One region of the Halopseudomonas pelagia genome, then DNA from elsewhere that is predicted to be linked to it. Evidence: riboswitches for the same ligand, from Rfam matches in the RefSeq annotation. Region 1 holds a riboswitch; the other holds the start of a gene.
The links. Region 1 has a riboswitch for cobalamin ahead of EAO82_RS03870 (TonB-dependent receptor domain-containing protein). Riboswitches for the same ligand answer to the same signal wherever they lie in the genome.
Positions count from the first base shown of each region.

Region 1 (10,464 bases):
CATTCGCCGTACCGCTCTGTCGCGGCTCAAGGAAGGCAGCAAGGTCAATCTTGAAAAAGCCCTGACGCCGTCAACACGGCTCGGTGGCCATCTGGTCAGCGGTCATGTTGATGGCGTCGGCAAAGTGCTTTCCATGAACGAAGATGCGCGCTCCTGGCATTTCCGTATTGAAGCGCCAGCCAATCTGGCGCGCTACATCGCCGAGAAAGGCTCGATTACTGTCGATGGCACCAGCCTGACGGTCAACAGCGTGGACGGCGCCGTGTTCGATCTGAACATCGTGCCGCATACCATGCAGGAGACTGTGATGGGCGGGTATCAGGTCGGCGCTCCGGTCAATCTCGAAGTTGACCTGATTGCGCGCTACCTCGAACGTCTGCTGCTGGGTGACAAGGCGGCTGAATCCGGCGCTGGCAGCAGCACGCTAAGTATGTCCTTTCTGGCCGAAAACGGCTTCCTGAAGCCTTGATCAACGTGCCCGGGAGGGCCGTATGAAACTCAATACAATCGAAGAACTGCTCGAAGACATTCGGGCTGGCAAGATGGTCATCCTGATGGATGACGAAGATCGCGAGAATGAAGGCGACCTGATCATGGCAGCGCAAGCCTGCCAGGCTGAGCACATCAATTTCATGGCGCGCTATGGTCGCGGCCTGATCTGCATGCCCATGAGCCTCGAGCATTGCGAGCGCTTGAAGCTGCCGTTGATGGTGCAGCGCAACAATTCCGGCTTCGGTACCAAATTTACCGTGTCCATTGAGGCGGCTGTTGGCGTCAGCACCGGTATTTCCGCTGGCGACCGGGCGCGTACAGTGCAGGCAGCAGCTGCGCCGGGCGCGGTGGCTGATGATATCGTCAGCCCCGGACATATCTTCCCGCTGATGGCGCAGCCTGGTGGCGTGCTGGCGCGGGCCGGGCATACCGAGGCAGCCTGTGATCTGGCACGCATGGGCGGGTTTGGCGAGTCCGGGGTGATCTGCGAGATCATGAACGACGACGGCAGCATGTCTCGTCGCCCGGAGCTGGAGGCGTTCGCCGAACAGCACAACCTGAAGATTGGCACCATTGCTGACCTGATTCACTACCGCCTGCTCAACGAGCGCACGGTCAAGCGTGTGTCCGAGCAGCCGCTGGAAACCGAGCTGGGCACCTTCAATCTGGTGACCTACCGCGACAGCCTGGAAGGCGCAGTGCACCTGGCGTTGACCCTGGGCAAGCTGGAGCCGGAGGAGCCGACCTTGGTGCGCGTGCACAATATGGACCCGCTGCGCGACCTGTTCATGGTCAAGCAGCCGGAGCGTTGGAGCTTGCGTGCGGCCATGGCCAAACTGGCCGAGGAAGGTCATGGCGTGGTACTGCTGCTGGGCAACCAGATGGGCGCCGACGAGCTGTTGCATCACGTCAACCAGTTGGCCGGCACCGATACGCCCGAACGCCAGCCGACCACCTACAATACGGTAGGCGCCGGTTCACAGATTCTGCGCGACCTCGGCGTGCGCAAGATGCGCCTGCTGTCCAAGCCAATGAAGTTCAACGCCATATCCGGCTTTGATCTGGAAGTAGTAGAATATCTGCCCTGCGAATAAACGCACCCGATCCACGACTGCGCCCGGTGCGCAGTCGGTTCTTTAAGAGAGAGACAACATGTCAGTTATACGTACCATCGAAGGCGATTTCATGGCGACCCAAGGCCGCTACGCACTGGTTGTTGGACGCTTCAACAGCTTTGTGGTCGAAAGCCTGCTGTCCGGCGCCATTGATGCGCTGAAGCGCCATGGGGTGAAGGATGCCGATATCACCATCATCCGTACTCCAGGTGCGTTCGAGATCCCCCTGGTGGTGAAGAAAGTCGCCGAGATGAAGCAGTTCGACGCGATTGTTACGCTGGGCGCGGTCATTCGCGGTGGTACGCCGCATTTCGAATATGTCGCTGGCGAGTGCGTCAAAGGCATCGGCAGCCTGTCCCTGGAATACGGTATTCCGGTGGCGTTCGGCGTATTGACCGTCGATAGCATTGAGCAGGCCATTGAGCGCTCCGGCACCAAGGCTGGCAACAAGGGCGCAGAAGCGGCCATGTCCGCATTCGAGATGGTTAGCCTGTTCAAGCAGTTGGAGGCGAAGTGAGCGAGTCTGACTCCCAGCCAGTTACCGCCGGCAAGCCCAAGGCTTCAGCCCGGCGCAAGGCTCGCAGCTTCGCGCTGCAAGCGCTCTATGGCTGGCACGTGGCAGACCTGCCGCTGTCCGATATTGAAGCGCAGTATCGTACCGACAACGACTTCGCCAAGGTTGACGGCGCCTATTTTCACGAGCTGTTGACCGGCGTGGGCAAGAATCTCACCGAGCTGGATGAGTGCCTGGCTACCGTGCTTGATCGCCCGGTAAAAGAACTCGACCCTATCGAACTCGCAACCTTGCGCATCGGCGTGTACGAATTGATGTTCCGCATTGATGTGCCCTACAAAGTGGTGATCAACGAGGGCATCGAGTTGGCCAAGACCTTCGGTGCGACCGATGGGCACAAATACGTCAACGGTATTCTCGACAAGCTCGCACCGCGCCTGCGCAGTGCCGAAGTCAACGCGTCCCGCCGGGGACGCTGAATGTCGCCGGCAGGAGGCTGTCGCCATGCCGCTGGGTGAGTTTGAACTGATCCACCGCTACTTCCAGGGTCCTGCCCTGGAAGCGGCGGGCGACGTTGGGGCCATTACCCTGGGTATTGGTGATGACGCCGCTCTGCTGCAGCCCGACCCAGATAAGCAGTGTGTGGTTTCTACTGACAGTCTGGTGCTCGGCACTCATTTCCCCGAACATTATCTGCCCGCTGATCTGGGTTACCGCGCGCTTGCCGTCGCGGTGAGCGACTTGGCGGCGATGGGCGCCAGGCCGTTGGGCTTTACCTTGGCGCTGACGTTGCCGCAGGTTGACGAAGACTGGCTGGCGGGTTTTGCCCAGGGTCTGGCCCAGGCGGCCGAGGATCACCGTATTTGTCTGGTCGGTGGCGATACCACGCGCGGCCCGTTGAATATTGGCGTGACGGTTATCGGCCAGGTTGCCGCGCGCAAGGTAGTCCGCCGCAAAGGCGCACAACCGGGAGACCTGGTGTGCGTGGGTGGCCCATTGGGTGATGGTGGCGCAGGTCTGGCGGTAGTGCTTGGCGAAACGCTTCCCGAACAGCTCAGCGATGCCGCGCGAGAGTATCTCGCCAAGCGTTTTTGGCGGCCTCGCGCTCAGTGCGAACTGGGACTTGAGTTGGCTGGCATTGCCAGTGCTGGCTTGGATGTATCAGACGGGCTGCTGGCAGATGCCGGTCATCTCGCGCGGAGCAGCGATGTGGCTTTGCATATGCGCTATGCCGACCTGCCTTGCTCCCCCGCGCTACAGGCCTGGCCTGAGGCGCAACGCCGGGAGTGGATGCTGGGTGCGGGTGATGACTATGTGCTGCTTTTTACTCTTCCGGTCGCCAGCCGCTCCTGCCTTGATGTGTGGTTATCCCAGGGCCACCAGGTAAAGGTGATTGGTGAAGTGGTTGCAGGGCAGGGGGTGTGGCTGGATGATGGGCAGCAACTGGTGAACATGGATAGCCTCGCGGGCTACCAACACTTCAAGGATACAACCGATGACTGACCTGCAGCCGCACGCTCCCGCTTCCGTGTGGCGCAACCCGATCCATTTTCTCGCCTTCGGCTTCGGCAGTGGGGCGATTCCCAAGGCTCCGGGTACCTGGGGCACACTTGCCGCCGTGCCCTTTGTACTGATCTGGCAACAGTTGCCGCTGGCCGGGTATGTGCTGGTGCTGGTGGTCGCAACCCTGCTGGGTATCTGGTTGTGTGACCGCACCGCCAAGGATATGGGCGTGCATGATCACGGCGGCATCGTCTGGGACGAATTCGTTGGCCTGTGGCTGACCATGTTGCTGGCGCCACCGGGATGGCTATGGCTGTTGGCCGGTTTTGCGCTGTTCCGATTGTTTGATATCTGGAAACCCTGGCCAATTGGCTGGGTAGATCGGCGGGTCGGCGGCGGCTTCGGCATCATGCTGGACGATCTTCTCGCCGGCCTCATGGCGCTGCTGGTATTGTTAGCAGCCGAACTGTTGATCTGACACTGGCGAGGAACGGACACCATGCCCCTGCTTTATCCCACCCTGTTGCGCCTGAGTGTGCTGCTGTTGCTCAGCCCCGCAGCCGTCGCCGATCCGTCAGTGAGAGTGGTCGGTCTGTTTGCTGGCGCCGCGGTGGTCAATATTGACGGTCAGCGGCATATGTTGCGGATCGGTCAGCCCGGCCCCCAAGGTATTGAGCTGGTAGCCGCAGACAGCACCACCGCCACGCTGCGCATCAACGGCCAGACTCGCCAGTTCGGCATGCAGCGCGACTACACCGACGGATTCGCTGAGCGCGCCACTACCCAGGTAAGCATCCCGCGCGGCAGGGGTGGACACTACCGTGTCACCGGCTCGATCAACGGCCAGACCGTTCAGTTTATGGTCGACACCGGAGCGACCAGCGTCGCCATGAGCTCTTTCGAGGCACAGCGGCTGGGCATCGACTATCGGGTCACCGGCTCCGAAGTGCGGGCCACTACCGCTAGTGGTCAGGTTGCGGGCTACCGGGTAACGCTTGCCCGGGTCAAAGTGGGCGATGTCGAACTGACCAATGTCGACGGTCTGATTCTGGAAGGCGGCTTTCCCACCGAAGTATTGCTCGGCAACAGCTATCTGAACCGCATACGTATGGTGGACCAGAACGGCACCCTGATATTGGAAAGCCGCTGAGGCGCCTGGCGCGGCTCGTTTCAGGAAATGCTGATACATTCCATCCGGTGCTTTACGTCGCGGCGCGGGCATTCTCCTGATAATATAGCTGCCCCTTATTGCAGCGGCTGTACAGGAGACCGGTGTGTCAGTCACCTTTGTTGCGTCATCCAAATTGCCTACCCGATGGGGTACGTTCACCATGCACGGTTTCCTCGAACAGGATACCGGCAAGGAACATGTTGTATTGACCATGGGCGATGTAGCCGATGGCAAGCCTGTGCTCGGCCGGCTGCATTCCGAGTGCCTGACCGGCGACGCGCTGTTCAGTCTGCGTTGTGATTGCGGTTTCCAGCTGGAAGCGGCTTTGCAGGCCATCGCCGAGGAGGGGCGCGGCGCGCTCCTGTATCTGCGCCAGGAAGGCCGGGGCATCGGCCTGATGAACAAGATTCGTGCTTATCACTTGCAAGATGGTGGTGCGGATACCGTCGAGGCCAACGAGCAACTGGGTTTTGGCGCCGATCAGCGTGACTACGCCATCTGCCAGCCAATACTCGCGCATCTGGGTATCACCAGCCTCAAGTTGCTGACCAATAATCCACGCAAGGTCAAAGCATTGGAAGGTTATGGCCTGAAGGTGACTGAACGGCTGCCGCTGGAGTTTGGACTCAACCCGCACAACAGCAAGTATCTGGCGACCAAGGCCGGCAAGCTCGGGCATATGCTTGGCGAGATGCACCAGGCGGAGGCGGAATAATGTTTGATGCACGTCCTCATTGGAAGGCCTTGCAGCGCAACTGGCGGATGCAGGCGGGTGTAACCCTGGTATTGCCGATTGCACTGGTATGGTTTATTGGCGAGCAGCCGGGCGCCTGGCCTGAGGGGGCTATTCCACTGTTCGTCGTTGGGCTGGCGACGCTGTTTCTATCCATCTGGCGCTTCCGCCATTACAAATCCGCGTTGATCGCTGCTGAAGCGCTGGGCGACCAGCCACAGGCGGAATCGGCTTGGGAAACCCTGCACAAGCAACAGCTGTTGGGTTTGATGAACGCCAAGTTTCCCGCGTGGATGGGCATGCTGCAGTTTGTCTGCACCAACGAAATCGTCCCTCTGGTGTTGCTGGTGCTGGCCAGCATGGGCGTGATGTTGCTGTACCGTCCGCCCAGTGCCTGGGTGAAGTGATGCGCGCCGGCTGGCTGGCCGGGCTGTTGCTGTTTTGCCTACCGCTGGCAGCGGCTCCCCGGGTAGTCAGTCTGGCGCCGTTTCTTACCGATATGGTCGTGCAGCTGGACGCCGTAGATCAGCTGGTCGGTGTGCTGGACGACGGGCAACTGCCCCTTGAGCTGGAAAGCGTACCCCGCATCGGTAGCCATCAAAGCCTGTCCCGCGAGCTGATCCTGGCGCAGAATCCCGATCTGATTCTGGCCTGGACCTCAGGCAACCCCCCTGAATTACTCGACACCCTGGAAACCTGGGGTATTCGGGTCGAGCGTTTTGATCCCCAACGATTGGCTGATATCACCCAGATGACCCGTCGACTGGGCGTTTTGCTGGAGCGCCCAGCGGCGGCGGAAACGTTGCTTAGCGGCTATGAGCAGAAACTGCAGCGTCTGCACCGGCCTGTGACGAACAACGCCCCACGGGTATTCGTGCAGCTCTGGGACGAGCCTTTGTATACGGTCAGCGATAACCAGTTGATTGGTGATGCCTTGCGCCACTGCGGCGCGCGCAACGTGTTTGCAGATCTGTCGATTTACGCACCCCAGGTTGGGCTTGAGAGTGTGCTTGCGGCAGATCCGGATATGATTCTGGTAGTGGATGACCAGCCTGCAGCCGGGCATCCGTGGCTTCGACGCTGGCGTCAGTTTCCGCAAATGCGAGCGGTGCGCGAAGGGCAATTGAAGGTAATGAACGGCGATAGCCTGGTTCGACCAACGCCGCAAATTGTCCATGGTTTGCAGCGCTTATGTCGGCTGGTGGCACCGGCTGCATGACGCTGGCCGGTGCCGTACTGTCAGTAGCTAGGTGTCCAGCTCACAGATAGCTGGGCGTTGATATCGACCTCCCGGTAGCCGTAGGTCTGACCGTTGTAGTTATAGTTGGCCAGGCTGTAATCCTTATCCAGCAGATTGCCTACTTTCAGATCCCAGCGCAGCGCAGGGGTCATGTTCCAGCGTGCGCGGGCCTCGACCAGGCCGTAGCCGGATAGCTCCTGCTCGTTGGCCGGGTCGTTATAGCGCTGACTGTTGGCGCTAAGGCTGAAACCAATCCCGAACACACCCAATTGACGATCCACATCCAGACTTAACAGGCGCTTGGGTCGGCGTGGCAGTTGATTGCCGCTGTTACGATCACGCGGATCCAGCCAGGTTGCTGCGAGCAGCGTATCCCAACCGGCTACTTGAGTGCTGGCGCTCAACTCCAAACCATGGATCCGGGCGCGGCTAATGTTCTGGGCGGTGAAGAACGGGTCAAGCAGAATCAGGTCGTCAATATCGGTGCGGAATGCCGCAGCCTGTAACTGAGCGGCCTGCACTTGGCCGCGCCACTGCAGTTCATAGCTTTTGGAGCGCTCGGGGCGCAGGTTTGGATTTGCACCGAAGCTAGTGTAAAGATCGTTGAACGTGGGTGCGCGGAAGCCCTCCCCGTAGGATGCGACCACTTGCTGATTGTCGGTGATCGGCACAGTCAGCGCTGCGTTAAAGGTGTTGGCATTGCCAAATTGCTCGTTGTCATCATGCCGCCAACCCAATTCAGTCTGATATGCCTCGCCTTCAAATCGGTGTTGAACAAAAGCGGCACGGTTGTAGCGCTCGGTTTGCAGATAGCTGCCGGTGCTGCGCAGTCGATCCTGATACCAGTCCACACCGGTTTGCAGGCTGTGCTGCTCGGATAGGCGCAGACTGTTAAGCCAACTGGCAGAGTCGCGATAGGTGTTGTAGCTATAGGTAGCGGCCGGTCCGAAAGCGTTGGCATCATAATGACTGCTGCGCTTGTCTTCGGCGTGCCCAGCTTCTAGGCGAGTGGTCCATAGCTGACTGACTTGCCATTGCAGGTGCGTGGCTACAGTGCTTAACGTGAAATCGTCTTCAGGATTGCCATTCAGATCGTACTCGGTATTACCGCTCTGCTCGAGCAAGCGAACACCTGCTTCGACGTCGTCAGTAAAATTGTGACTGAGAGAGGCGTTGAATGCGCGATTGCGGTAACCGTCGTCGTCCTGGTCGCCTGCCTCTTCATGGCGGGTACGGTCAAAGCCGGCGGTTTCATTGAGGCTGGCGCCCAGATCAAAACGCGTCTGCTGGTTGCCTCCGGACATACCTACATGGCGACGGTAGGTGTTGTTGCTGCCGATGCCGGCGGTGACTCTGGGGTTGAGGCCAGACTCTCCCTGGCGGGTAAATATCTGCACTACACCGCCGATGGCGTCGGAACCATAGATAGCCGAACGGGGGCCGCGGATAACTTCGATACGCTCGATCTGATCAATATTGAGAAATTCCAGGCTTGGCTGCCCCGCCGAGGCGCTGCCGATGCGTTGTCCATCGACCAGTACCAGCGATTGGGTGCTGCCGGTTCCGCGCAGGGACAATGAGGTAAGGCTACCCTGTCCGCCTGTAGTGGTGACTGATGCGCCCGGAACCCGGCGCAGCAGATCTGCAACAGAGCTGGGCTGCAGACGTTCAATCTCGCTGCGGGTAAAAACGGTGGTCGCGGCCGGTGTTCTGGAAAGTGACTGTGCTTGCCGTGATGCTGTGACGACCGTGTCCGGCAGGTCTACCGCACTGTTGGCCAAGGCGATACCGGACGCCAGCAGGCCTGGGACGAGAAAAAGTACTCTGTTCATCATGAATCCTCAAAAGAAACGCTTTTGAGGAGGGCGAGAAGCCAGCGAAATCTGCCGGTAGAGCGGAGGGCAGCCATGCACTGGCCGGGTGACGCCCTCCGCGACACCTCAGCTACGAACCATGGCAGACGGGATCTTTGAATACCGGCACGCACAGGGTTCTTTACGCACAGGGCCGGTCTCCGGGCTCAGGATGCAAATAATGTGGCCTTCCCATACGCAGGCGTACAGTGGCGTGTTGCACATTACCGACAGACCCGTATCAGGGGGCTGTGATCCTTTACCGTTGCGGGGGCAGCGTCGGGGTTGCACCGACTTCCCGTTTCACCCTGCGGTTCGATGGCCGGCAGGGCACCCAGTGCGACTGGAAGCGGGATGGACTCTAGGGGCTAAGTGGCGGATGGTCAAGTCTGTTGCTGTGTTGGCCGCGAGCTGTAACCCGGGCCAACGTCGAGAATAGCGGGAAAATGTCAGCTGTTGAGGTGCAGGCGCTGGCGGATGGCAGCTTCGATACCGGCCGCATCCAGCCCGCATTCAGCGAGCATTTCTGCCGGCTTGGCGTGTTCCACATACACGTCTGGCAAGCCGAGGTTCAGAATGTTGACCGGCTTGCCCTGGCTCAGCAGCCACTCGTTCACTGCGCTGCCGGCACCACCCATGATGGCGTTTTCTTCCAGCGTGACCAGCAGCTCATGGCTGTCGGCCAATTGCTGGATAAGCGCGGTGTCCAGCGGTTTGACGAAGCGCATATTCGCCACGCTAGCATCCAGTACCTCGGCAGCTTTGAGTGCCTGGGCGTGCAGGGTGCCGAAACAGAGGATGGCGACCCCCTGACCCTGGCGGGTCAGCTGGCCTTTACCGATTGGCAATGGCTCTAAACTGCTGTTAATGGGCGTACCCGGGCCGGTCCCACGTGGGTAGCGTACTGCCGCAGGGCCGTTATGCAGAAAACCGGTGCTGAGCATCTGACGGGTTTCGTTTTCGTCGGCTGGCGCCATGATCAGCATATTCGGCAGGCAGCGCAGAAAGGACAGATCAAAGCTGCCAGCGTGCGTCGGGCCGTCTTCGCCAACCAGGCCGGCGCGGTCAATGGCAAAGAGTACGTCCAGATTCTGCACCGCGACATCATGGATCACTTGATCATAGGCACGCTGCAGAAAGGTCGAATAAATCGCCACCACCGGTTTGGCGCCTTCGCAGGCCATGCCGGCGGCCAGGGTAACTGCATGCTGCTCGGCAATCGCTACATCGAAATAGCGTTTCGGGTACTGTTCGCTGAACGCAATCAGGTCAGAGCCTTCTTTCATCGCCGGCGTAATACCCACGAGGCGCTGATCTTCCGCAGCCATGTCACACAGCCATTGGCCGAACACATTGGAATATTTCGGCTTGCTGATGCCGTTACTGGCGGGTTTGGGTTCCAGTTTGGTAATCGCGTGATAGCCGATCGGGTCGGCTTCAGCCGGGGAGAAACCCTTGCCTTTTTGCGTGACCACATGCAAAAACTGCGGGCCCTTGAGTTCGCGCATATTGCCTATGGTCGCGATCAGGGTTGGCAGGTCGTGGCCATCGATGGGCCCGATATAGTTCCAGCCCAGCTCTTCAAAAAGCGTGCCGGGCACCAGCATGCCTTTGGCGTGCTCTTCCGTGCGGCGAGCCAGTTCCCAGGCAGACGGAATCTTCGACAGCACTTTTTTACTGCCTTCACGCATATGCGAGTAGGTGCGGCTGGAGAGAATCTTCGCCAGGTAGTTGGACATGCCGCCGACATTGCGCGAGATCGACATATCATTGTCATTCAACACTACGAGCATATCGGCTTCGACGTCCGAGGCATGGTTGAGCGCCTCGAAGGCCATGCCCG
Region 1 covers NZ_CP033116.1:799,330-809,793, forward strand. Annotated here, with positions in the region: gene EAO82_RS03820 (riboflavin synthase) at 1-469, shown strand, start outside; gene ribBA (bifunctional 3,4-dihydroxy-2-butanone-4-phosphate synthase/GTP cyclohydrolase II) at 492-1,586, shown strand; gene ribE (6,7-dimethyl-8-ribityllumazine synthase) at 1,645-2,124, shown strand; gene nusB (transcription antitermination factor NusB) at 2,121-2,600, shown strand; gene thiL (thiamine-phosphate kinase) at 2,632-3,624, shown strand; gene EAO82_RS03845 (phosphatidylglycerophosphatase A) at 3,617-4,102, shown strand; gene EAO82_RS03850 (TIGR02281 family clan AA aspartic protease) at 4,145-4,774, shown strand; gene ribA (GTP cyclohydrolase II) at 4,899-5,510, shown strand; gene EAO82_RS03860 (MFS transporter) at 5,510-5,935, shown strand; gene EAO82_RS03865 (ABC transporter substrate-binding protein) at 5,935-6,747, shown strand; gene EAO82_RS03870 (TonB-dependent receptor domain-containing protein) at 6,768-8,600, opposite strand; cobalamin riboswitch at 8,756-8,974, opposite strand; gene dxs (1-deoxy-D-xylulose-5-phosphate synthase) at 9,071-10,464, opposite strand, start outside.

Region 2 (10,464 bases), 2.1 Mb from region 1:
CGCTGGTGCAGCTCGCCCTGATAAATTGCCGGCCCACCCAGGCTGACATTCAACGCCCCGGCCCCGGCGGCCATCACCGGACCGGCGTTGGGGCTGTCCCAGGCCGGCGCCTGGATGCGCCAGCAGTGCAATGCCTGGCGTGTACGCCCGCACAGGGCATAGGTCAGCGCAACCAGCCTGGCCGGCAGATAATTGAGCGCATCATCCAGCCGCGCCGCGGCCCAGCCAAACTGGCGAAACCGCGCATTGCGGTAGCCCCACATCGCGTCCAGCGTATTGCTCAAGCGGTACAGCACCACACCCGGCGCACCTAGCAGGGCGAACCAGAACAGCGCGGCAAATACTGCGTCGCTGCCGTTTTCCAATACCGACTCGGTAGTGGCGCGAGCTATGCCCTCCTCGTCCAGCTCATCGGTCTGGCGGCTGACCATATAGCTCACGCGCAATCGCGCCTCGGCCAGATCACCCTCGCGCAACGCCTTAATGACGGGTTCGGCATGCTCAGCCAGGCTGCGTAGTCCGATGGCCAGGTACAGCAGCAGCAATGAAAAAACCCAGCCAATGATCGGCAAGCTCGCCAGCGCCCAGGCGCCCAGCGTCAGCGGCAGCACCGCCAGGGCCCAGGCCAGCAACCCGCGACCACGCCGCGCGCTATCGCGGTTCAAGGTGGCTTCCAGGTAATCGGCAAAAAGACCGAAGCCGACCAGCGGGTGCCAGCGTTTCGGTTCACCCAGAAAGTGATCAAGCAGTAGCGCACCGATCAGCCAAGGGGCGCTCAGCACGGCGGCGCTCAGCACTGACGCTGATCCCATTGGCGGATCAACTCATGCAACTGGTCCAGCCCGATGGTCAGCGCCGAGATGCCGGGCTGCAGAATATCCGGCGATTTTATTTCGAACAGCTGCTCATTGCTTAGCGCCGGAATCCCCGGCCAGCCGGGCCGGTCAAACAGATGTTCAGGCCGGAAGCGCTTGCCGCACCAGGAGCCGATAATCAGATCCGGCGCGCGGCGCACCACTTCCTGCGGGTCAGTGATATAGCGCTGTTTGGCTTTCGGGTGGTGACTGAGCTCGGCAAAACAGTCTTCCCCGCCGGCCAGTTCGATCAGCTCGCTCACCCAGCGAATGCCGGAAATCAACGGACCATCCCACTCTTCGAAATACACCTTGGGTCGACGGGTCAGTTGCGCTGCCTGCTGGCGCACCCTATCCATGCTCAGCTGCAACTCAGCAACCAAAGCCTCGGCTTTATCACCGGCGTGCACCAACGCGCCCAGAGTTTCGATCATGCGCAGGATGCCGGCGATATCGCGCTGATTGAACAGGTGAACTTCCAGCCCCTCGCGGGCCAGTTCCGCGGCCATATCGGCCTGCAGATCACAGTAGCCAAGTACCAGGTCCGGCTTGAGTGCGAGAATCTTTTCGGTCTTGGCACTGATAAAAGCCGAGACCTTGGGCTTTTCCTTGCGGGCCTGCGGCGGGTGGACGGTAAACCCGGAAATACCCACAATGCGATCCTGTTCGCCCAGGCGATACAGCACTTCGCAGGTTTCGGTGGACAGGCAGACAATGCGTTGCGGGCCTTTCATCACAGCTCCCATTTATCTGTAAATAACAGTTCGGACAGCGGCCTGGGGTTGGTCCAGCCTTGCTCGACCAGCATCGGCTCGGCGTAGAACGCTTCAACCGGGCCCAGGCACAGCACCGCCACCGGTTTGGCATCCGCCGGCATGCCGAGCAGCTCTGCCAGCGCCTGCGGATCGAACAACGAAACCCAACCCAGGCCTAGCCCTTCGGCACGGGCAGCCAGCCACAGATTCTGAATTGCGCAGGCGACCGAGGCCAGATCCATTTCCGGCAGCGTCCGGCGGCCAAACACATGTTGCTCGCGGCCGTCCGGCAACGCAGCTACCAGCAACTCGGCGCAGTCGCGAATGCCTTCAACCTTGAGCCGCATAAAATCCTCGGCACGTTCACCCAGTGCTTCTGCGGTGCGCTGCCGCTCTTCCTCAACCAGCTGATGAATGGCGGTGCGTAAACCCGGCTGGGTAATGCGTACAAAGCGCCAGGGCTGCATCAGCCCGACACTGGGCGCCTGATGGGCGGCTTCCAGCAGGCGTGACAACTGCTCAGCAGGCACCTCACCGCCGCTGAAATGGCGCATATCCCGCCGTTCGCGAATCGCCCGGTACACCGCCGCACGCTCGGCGTCGGAGAAATCCGCTGTACTCATGGGCGCATGCCGTTCATGGGCAAAACAGAGCCGCTGCCGCCTGGGGGTTGCCCGGCAGATACAGGTGGATATAAGACGCCGTCAGCCGCCCGATCCGCCATACCGCCTCGGCGGTGCGCTTGTAATTCGGGCATTCGCCGCGCACCAGCGGCTCCAGTTCACATTCGATGGAGGAATGATGAAAGGTATGCCCGCGTAAGGTGCCTTCCGGCAGCGCAACTTCCTGCAACGCCAGCGCAGTCAGGCGCTTCTGCATGGTCGCACGACCCGGCAACAGGCCGACCAGCTCGGCGCTTTGCCCCTCGGCATCCGTCAGTGATTCGCACAGATAGAGCATGCCGCCGCATTCGGCGTGAATCGGCTTGCCGGCATCATGGTGCTCGCGGATAGCAGCCTGCATCGCCTGGTTGCCGCCCAACTCGGCCAGATGCAGTTCGGGATAACCGCCCGGCAGATACAGGCTGTCGATCTCGGGCAGTTGGGTATCGGTCAGCGGCGAGAAGAACAGCAGCTCCGCGCCCAGTTGCGCCAGCAGATCCAGATTGGCCTGGTAGATAAAGGCAAAGGCGCTATCCCGCGCCACACCGATACGTACGCCTGCCAGCGCTGCACTAGATGTACCAGCTGGAGCAGCCTCCGGCGCGCTGAAGCGAATCGGCGCAGGTAACTGGGTATCAGCACTGGCCAGTAGCGCATCGGCTGCCGCATCCAGCCGGGCATCCAGATCCGCCAGCTCATCCGCCTGCACCAAACCCAGATGCCGACTCGGCAAGCCGATGGCTTCACTGCGCGGCAGCGCGCCGAACCAGGCACAACTATCGGGCAGGCAATCGCGCAGTATCTCGCCATGCCGGGCACTGCCAACCTTGTTGGCCAGCACCCCGGCAAAGGGCAAGCCAGCCTGATAGCTCGCCAGGCCGTGGGCCATGGCGCCAAAGGTCTGGGCCATGCCGGAGCCATCGATCACCGCCAGCACCGGCACCCCAAAGCAGCGCGCCAGATCCGCCGCTGAGGGCGTACCGTCAAACAGCCCCATGACCCCTTCAATCAGAATCAGGTCGGACTCGGCGGCCGCCTTGCTGAGTAGCTTGCGGCTTTCCTGCTCACCGATCATCCACAGATCGATCTGATAGACCGGTCGCCCGCTGGCGCGCTGCAGTATCATCGGATCGAGAAAGTCCGGTCCGCACTTGAACACCTGCACCCGTTTGCCCTGCCGACTATGCAGCCGGGCCAAGGCTGCGGTGATGGTGGTCTTGCCCTGCCCTGAAGCAGGCGCGGCGATCAGCAGTGCCGGGCACTGCTGCTCTGTGACGACGGATTCGGTCAAAACTCCACTCCCTTCTGCGCCTTGATGCCGGATTTGAATGCATGCTTAACCACGCCCATCTCGGTCACGGTATCGGCAGCGTCTATCAGAGCCGGTGGCGCGCCACGACCGGTGACCACCACATGCTGGGCCATGGGTCGCGAGCCGATATCCTGTAATACCTGATCCAGCGACAGGTACCCGTATTTCAGCGCAATATTCAGCTCATCCAGCACCACCAGCGCTACCGTGGGATCGCTCATCAGTTCCACCGCCACCGCCCAGGCGGCTTGCGCCTTGGCGATATCGTCCTGACGGTCCTGGGTTTCCCAAGTAAAGCCGGCGCCCATGACGTGGTAGCGCACCTGCTCGGGAAAGCGCCGGAAGAAGGTTTCTTCTCCGGTGCTGCGCGCGCCCTTGATAAACTGCACGATGCCCACTTGCAAGCCGTGACCCAGACTGCGAGCAGCCATGCCGAAGGCCGAACTGCTCTTGCCTTTGCCGTTGCCAGTCAGCACCAGCAGCAGGCCGTGCTCTTCCTGAGCCTGGGCAATTTTCTCGTCGACAATGGCCTTCTTGCGCTGCATGCGCAGCCGATGACGCTCGTCGCGTTCGGCGCTATCGCTCATGCCTGGCGGCCTTGCTGCGCCTCACGCACCGCATAAACACGCATAACGATATAGATCACCGCAGCCGCACCCACATACAACGCCATGCTGCTCAGGTATTGCGGATAGTAGGTTGCGATGCGCTCAAGCATGCCGGAGAAAGTCGGGTTGTCGTAACGGCCGGAGAAAAAGTAGAAACCGCCGCTGGAAAACAGCTGACATACCAGTGCGCTGCTGAGCACGGCAGGGATCAGTACCAGCAGTGAGCTCAATTGCTCACGGTGCCAGCGCGCATACAGGCGGCCACCGAACCACAGCGCAGCATAGGCTGGCAACAGCATCCAATAGGCAACAGTCATGCAATGATGCCCGGCGTTGGTCCAGCCCACGCTCATAATGTCCATAAAGGTGGTTTGCAAAAACAGTAGAGGAAATACCCAGCGCGGCTTGAGCAACACACCGGCGAGGAAGAACACCGCCCAGGACGCGCTGGGCAGATTGACCAGGCTGAAATGGCTGCCACGGTTCATGGCGACCAGCAAAACAAGTACGATACCGATAGCCACCTGGCTACGTCTGGACAGTTCTAACATGGGTCATCCTCCTTGGATGGTTTTTAAGAAACAGGCGCTTTACAGCGCCTGGTAACGCAAAGTCAGATAGCCAGCCCGGCCCTGTTGCTGATAGGTCGCGGCGGTCTCGTAGTCGGTGTCGAACAGGTTGCTGATGCGCGCCTGCAGGCGCCAGGTATCACTCAACTGATATTCCGAGCGCAGATCGACGGTGTTGTAGCCGGACAACTCGGTGGTATTGGCGGCGTTATCCCAGCGCCGGCCTTCCACGTGCAGGCTGGCACCCAGGCCGACTCGGCCGAACCGACGGTCCAGATCCAGATTGAATATCTGCTCGGCCCGCCGCGGCAACAGATAGCCCTGGCCTGCTCGGTTTGATTCGTTGGCCGGGTCCTGCAGGGTGAGATTGCTGCTCAGGTCCCACCCCAGTACTTGGCTGACCGCCGATAGCTCGACGCCGTTGATCACCGCCTTGTCGATATTCTGCGCGCGCAAACCAGCGCCTTGATTGAAGTAGGCGATCAGATCGTCGATCTCGTTGCGGTACACCGCTACCGCCCAGCTGCCCCAGGCGTGCGCGCCATCCAGACCCAGTTCAAGGCTGCGCGAGGTTTCCTCGGAAATAGCCGGATTGCCAAAGCTGGGATGATAGAGCTGGTTGAAGGTCGGCGCCTTGAATGCGGTGCCGTAGCTGGCGCTGGCACGCAGGCTATCGCTGATGCTGTAGCCATAGCCGATGCTGCCGGTGTTGTAGGTGCCGTGCTGCTCGTTGTCGTCATGGCGAGCGCTGAGTTGCAGTTCGTGCCGCCCCAGCTGCGCCAGGTATTGGGCGTAGGCGCCGTGGTTATCGCGGCTGTCTTCGGCAAAATCAGTGCTGCCGTTGACCGAGTCCTGCAACAGGTCATAGCCCAGTGTCAGCACCTGCCCGGGCTTGAGCTGAACATCGTTTTGCCAGCTGAAGCTATCGCGACGGGTATCAATCCGCGTGTTGAATACATTGCCGTTGAAGGTATCGACTTTGTCTTCGCTGCGCCCTGCCTGCAGCGTCACCAGCCAGGGATCGGTCGGGGTAAAGCGCGCGCGCAAGCCGTGGGTACGCAGCAGATTGTCAGCGTTGGCCTTGAAGCCGGAGTCGTAATCATTGTGTGAACGCACCTCGATGACATGGCCATCCAGCTCCAGGCCATTATCGAAGCGATAGCCGGCGGTCATGTTCGCCGACCACTCGCGATAGCCGTCGTTATCCGGCTCAGGCGACGGCGCGCGCGGCCGCGCGTCAATACCCCGCGTACCCATGCTGGTCGCGCCCAGGTTGTACCAGGCGTTGCCCAGCCCGCCGGACACGCCGGCGCTACCCGCGTGATAGTTACGGCTACCGGCGGTGGCCGAAGCCCAGGGCTTGGCGCCCTGTTGCTCACCGCGACGGGTAAAGATCTGAATCACACCGCCTATGGCTTCGGAGCCATACAGGCTGGAGCGCGGGCCGCGCACCACTTCGATGCGTTCGATCTGCTCTACCGGCAAGTTCTGCAGGGCCACATCGCCGGTGGTCGCCGAACCCAGGCGTATGCCGTCGATCAACACCAGTACATGATTGCTGTTGGTACCGCGAATACCCAGCGCCTCGTTCTTGCCATGGCCGCCGGTATTGGTGATGTTGATGCCCGGCACCCGGCGCAGCAATTGCGCCACGCTGGTCGCTTGCAAGCGCTCAATCTCCGCGCGCTCGATTACGCTGACCGAGGCGATGCCCTGGCTGGCGGACAAGGAGGAACGCGTGGCGGTGACCACCTGATCATTCAAGCTGACGGAGTTGGCGAAGGAGAACGAGGACAGGCCCATGCAGGCCACCGCTACAGAAGCGGGAAAAGAACTGATAATGCGGTTACTGGACATGCGATTTCTGGCTCCGTCGTACCTACCCGTACGACACTGCTGAGAGGTAGCAGTCGGCGAAGCAAAAGGCAGACGGATCCGGCACAGCAGGAGACCGCACACCCGCAAAGCCCGCCGCTCTGCTGTGATATGCGTCAGGCCGGTCTCCGGGCTTGCGAGCGGATCCAATGATCCCGTCACCGCACCTTCCCATGCCGTTGGCACAGTGGTGTATGGCGGTGACGTGCCAGCCGATTCACATCGACTGACGCTCGCTTACCGTTGCGGGGGCAGCGCCGGAATTGTCTGCAACTGGCAGACGCACCGGCTTCCCAGTTTCACCCGCTGATTAGGCATCAGCGGGCACCTGAAGCGGGGTGAAGATTAGTGATTTTGTAACAAAGCGTCAACGCATTCTTGCCCTGCATCTGCCCAGCAGTTGCCAGATCAAGCCGAGACAGCCGCCTCGACCTTGCGCTGTTTTTCATACAAAAAGCGCAGCACGGCCTGGCGGTACTGGTTGTATTTTGGGTTGTCTGCCAGCGCGATCCTGTCACGCGGACGCGGCAAATCTATGTCCAGAATTTCACCGATAGTTGCCGACGGCCCATTGGTCATCATCACGATACGGTCGGACAGCAGCACCGCCTCATCCACATCGTGAGTGATCATGATCACGGTATTTTTCAGGTCGTTCTGGATGCGCATGACTTCGTCCTGCAGGTGGGCGCGGGTCAATGCATCCAGCGCGCCGAAGGGCTCATCCAGCAACAGCACCTTGGGTTCCATGGCCAATGCGCGGGCGATACCGACACGCTGCTTCATGCCGCCGGAGATTTCGCTCGGCAGTTTGTCCAGCGCGTGGCTCATATGCACCATGTTCAAATTGTGCCGCACCCATTCGTCCTTTTCCTTGGCGTTCTTGCTGCGCCAGACCTTGTTCACCGCGATGGCGACGTTCTGATACACCGTCAGCCAGGGCAGCAGGGAATGATTCTGGAATACCATGCTACGGTCCGGGCCTGGATCGCTGACTTCCTTGCCATCCAGAATCACCGCGCCGGAGGTGGAATCCATCAGGCCGGCCACGATATTCAGCACTGTGGACTTGCCGCAGCCGGAGTGGCCGATGATGGAAATGTATTCGCCCCGCGCCACACTCAGGTTGATATCCACCAGCACCTCGGTGGACATCTTGCCGGTGGTGAAGGTCTTGGAGACTTTTTCGATATTCAGATAACGACTCATATGCTGCTCCTTAACTGGCTGAGGTGCCGCGGGTAACCAGGCGACCAATCCAGGCCACCAGGCGATCCAGGAAGAATCCCACCACGCCGACGTAGATCAGGGCCAGGATGATGTCGCTGATCAGCGACGCGTTCCACGCATCCCAGATAAAGAAACCTATGCCTACGCCGCCAATCAGCATTTCCGCTGCGACGATCGCCAGCCAGGACAGACCCACACCGATACGCAACCCGGAGAAGATATAGGGCGCGGCCGCAGGCAACATGATCTTGCCGAAGTACTCGAATCCATTCAGCCGCAGCACCCGGGCAACGTTGCGGTAATCTTCTGGGATATTGCGCACGCCCACCGAGGTATTGATGATGATCGGCCAGATCGCGGTGATGAAGATGACGAAGATCGCCGAGGGGTTACTGTCCTGAAAACCCGCCAGTGACAGCGGCAGCCAGGCCAGCGGCGGCACGGTACGCAGCACCTGGAACACCGGATCCAGACCGCGCATGGCCCAGGTCGACTGCCCGACCAGCACACCCAGACTGATGCCCACCACCACCGCGAGCATATAGCCGTAGGCAACCCGCTCAAGGCTGGCGAGAATCTGCCAGGCCATGCCCACATCGTTGCCGCCATTGTCATAGAACGGGTCGATGATCAGCTCCCAGGTATCGGTCACCACCTGGGTAGGCGGCGGCAACGCGCTACCTTCCATGGAACAGAGCATCTGCCAGATGATCAGCAGCACCGCGGTGAAGATCAGCGGTGGCAGCACCTGGCGCATGAAAATCCCCCCGTAATGCTGCAGCCAGGCCGGCAGTTCGACGTTATGCCGCGGGTCCGGCTTTAGCTCCAGCGCATTAGCGGCATCAATCTTTACATTGGCGTTCATGGGCAAGCCCCTCATTGAATCTGACGTCATGTTCAGCTCATGGCCTTGATAGCCAGGCTATCCAGGTAGGCCATGGGGTTTTCCGGGTCGAAGGTCTTGCCATCGAAAAAGGTTTCGACGCCACGGGACGTGGACGTGGGGATCTGCTCCGCCGGTACGCCAAGGCTGGTCGCGGCTGCCCGCCAGAGATCCTCGCGGTTGACCTTGTCGACCAGCGCGTCCATGTCCAGATCCTGCGGCAGATAACCCCAGCGGATATCTTCGGTGATAAACCACTTGTCATGGCTCTTGTACGGATAAGAGGCGTTGTCCTTCCAATAGCGCATCTGGTTGTCGCTGTTCTCGACCACCTTGCCGTTGCCGTAGTCGAAGTTGCCCTTCATGCGTTCAACCACGTCGTTGAACGGTGCATTGATCCAGCGGCGCTTGGAGCAGATCTTCGCCACTTCTTCGCGGTTGGCCGGGTCTTCGCAGAACATCTGCGCTTCCATCACCGCCTTGATCAATGCCTGGGCGGCATTGGGGTTGGCATCTACCCAGTCGGCGCGCATGCCCAGCGCCTTCTCCGGGTGGTTATGCCACAACTCGCTGGTGGTCAGCGCGGTATAGCCGATCTTCTGGTTGATCAACTGCTCGTTCCACGGCTCGCAGACGCAGAAGGTATCCATGCTGCCGACCTTCATGTTGGCGACCATCTGCGCCGGGGGCACGACGATGGTGGAAATGTCGCTGTTCGGATCGATGCCGCCCGCTGCCAGCCAATAGCGCATCCACAGATCATGAGTACCGCCGGGAAAGGTCATTGCTGCGCTGACCGGCTTGCCAGTGGCTTTTTTCGCCTCAAGCGCCGCCTTGAATGGCTGGCTGTCCACGCCCAGCTTCAGGTTTGCGTATTCCTGCCCTACCGATATGCACTGCCCGCCCAGATTCAGACGGGCGAGAATATACATGGGCGTGGGGATATTGTTCGCGGTCATCGCCCCGGTGGTGATCAGATACGGCATGGGCGTGAGGATGTGTGCGCCGTCGATGCCGTTACGCGCCGAGCCCAGCACCAGATTGTCCCGCGTGGTGCCCCAGGAAGACTGCTTGAGCACCTCTACATCGGTCATGCCGTGCTTGGCGAAGAAGCCTTTTTCATCGGCTACAAACAGCGGCGCCGCGTCAGTCAGAGCAATAAAGCCCAATTTCGCCTTGGTGGTTTCCACCCCATCGCTGCCGGCGGCCCAAGCCGCTGTGCGCATGCCAGGCGGCAAGGAACTGAACAGCGCAGCACCACTGACAGCCGCTATGGAGTACTTGAGAAAGTCCCGACGCTTGATCATGCTCGGAGCGCCTTTGGCGTCCTTGGTGGTGTTGTCATCCATTGCTCAATCCCCTGAAAAAAGCACAAAAAAAACGGCGTACACGCAGGTTTCGATAAATAGCTCGAAACTCGGGTGGACGCCGTTGCCCATATTCATATGTAGAGGCCAGTCGATAACTCAGGCCTACCGGTATAAAGCAGAATGCGTGCCAAAAATCTGAATCATTGCAAAAACAAAGACTTCTGGTTATCGAAGAGGTTGATGGCTGGGCTAGTCGCTGAAAGTGCCGGGGCGCTCGCACAGTAACGGGGCGAGCGGGTTGCGAATGCGCTGAGCAGGTGCGTTTCGGTGGCGGGGAGCACCGTGCAATCAGAGCTTCGCTTTGCCCTGCAGCAGCTCGGCGTAATTGAGCAGATGCTGCGCCACA
Region 2 covers NZ_CP033116.1:3,205,445-3,215,908, forward strand. Annotated here, with positions in the region: gene cbiB (adenosylcobinamide-phosphate synthase CbiB) at 1-794, opposite strand, end outside; gene EAO82_RS14900 (cobalamin-binding protein) at 791-1,591, opposite strand; gene bluB (5,6-dimethylbenzimidazole synthase) at 1,588-2,232, opposite strand; gene EAO82_RS14910 (cobyrinate a,c-diamide synthase) at 2,246-3,562, opposite strand; gene cobO (cob(I)yrinic acid a,c-diamide adenosyltransferase) at 3,559-4,170, opposite strand; gene EAO82_RS14920 (hypothetical protein) at 4,167-4,742, opposite strand; gene btuB (TonB-dependent vitamin B12 receptor) at 4,782-6,617, opposite strand; cobalamin riboswitch at 6,737-6,982, opposite strand; gene EAO82_RS14930 (ABC transporter ATP-binding protein) at 7,044-7,844, opposite strand; gene ntrB (nitrate ABC transporter permease) at 7,855-8,622, opposite strand; gene EAO82_RS14940 (CmpA/NrtA family ABC transporter substrate-binding protein) at 8,763-10,097, opposite strand; gene EAO82_RS14945 (nitrate regulatory protein) at 10,407-10,464, opposite strand, start outside.
Region 2: another riboswitch for cobalamin. It lies ahead of btuB (TonB-dependent vitamin B12 receptor); the one in region 1 lies ahead of EAO82_RS03870 (TonB-dependent receptor domain-containing protein).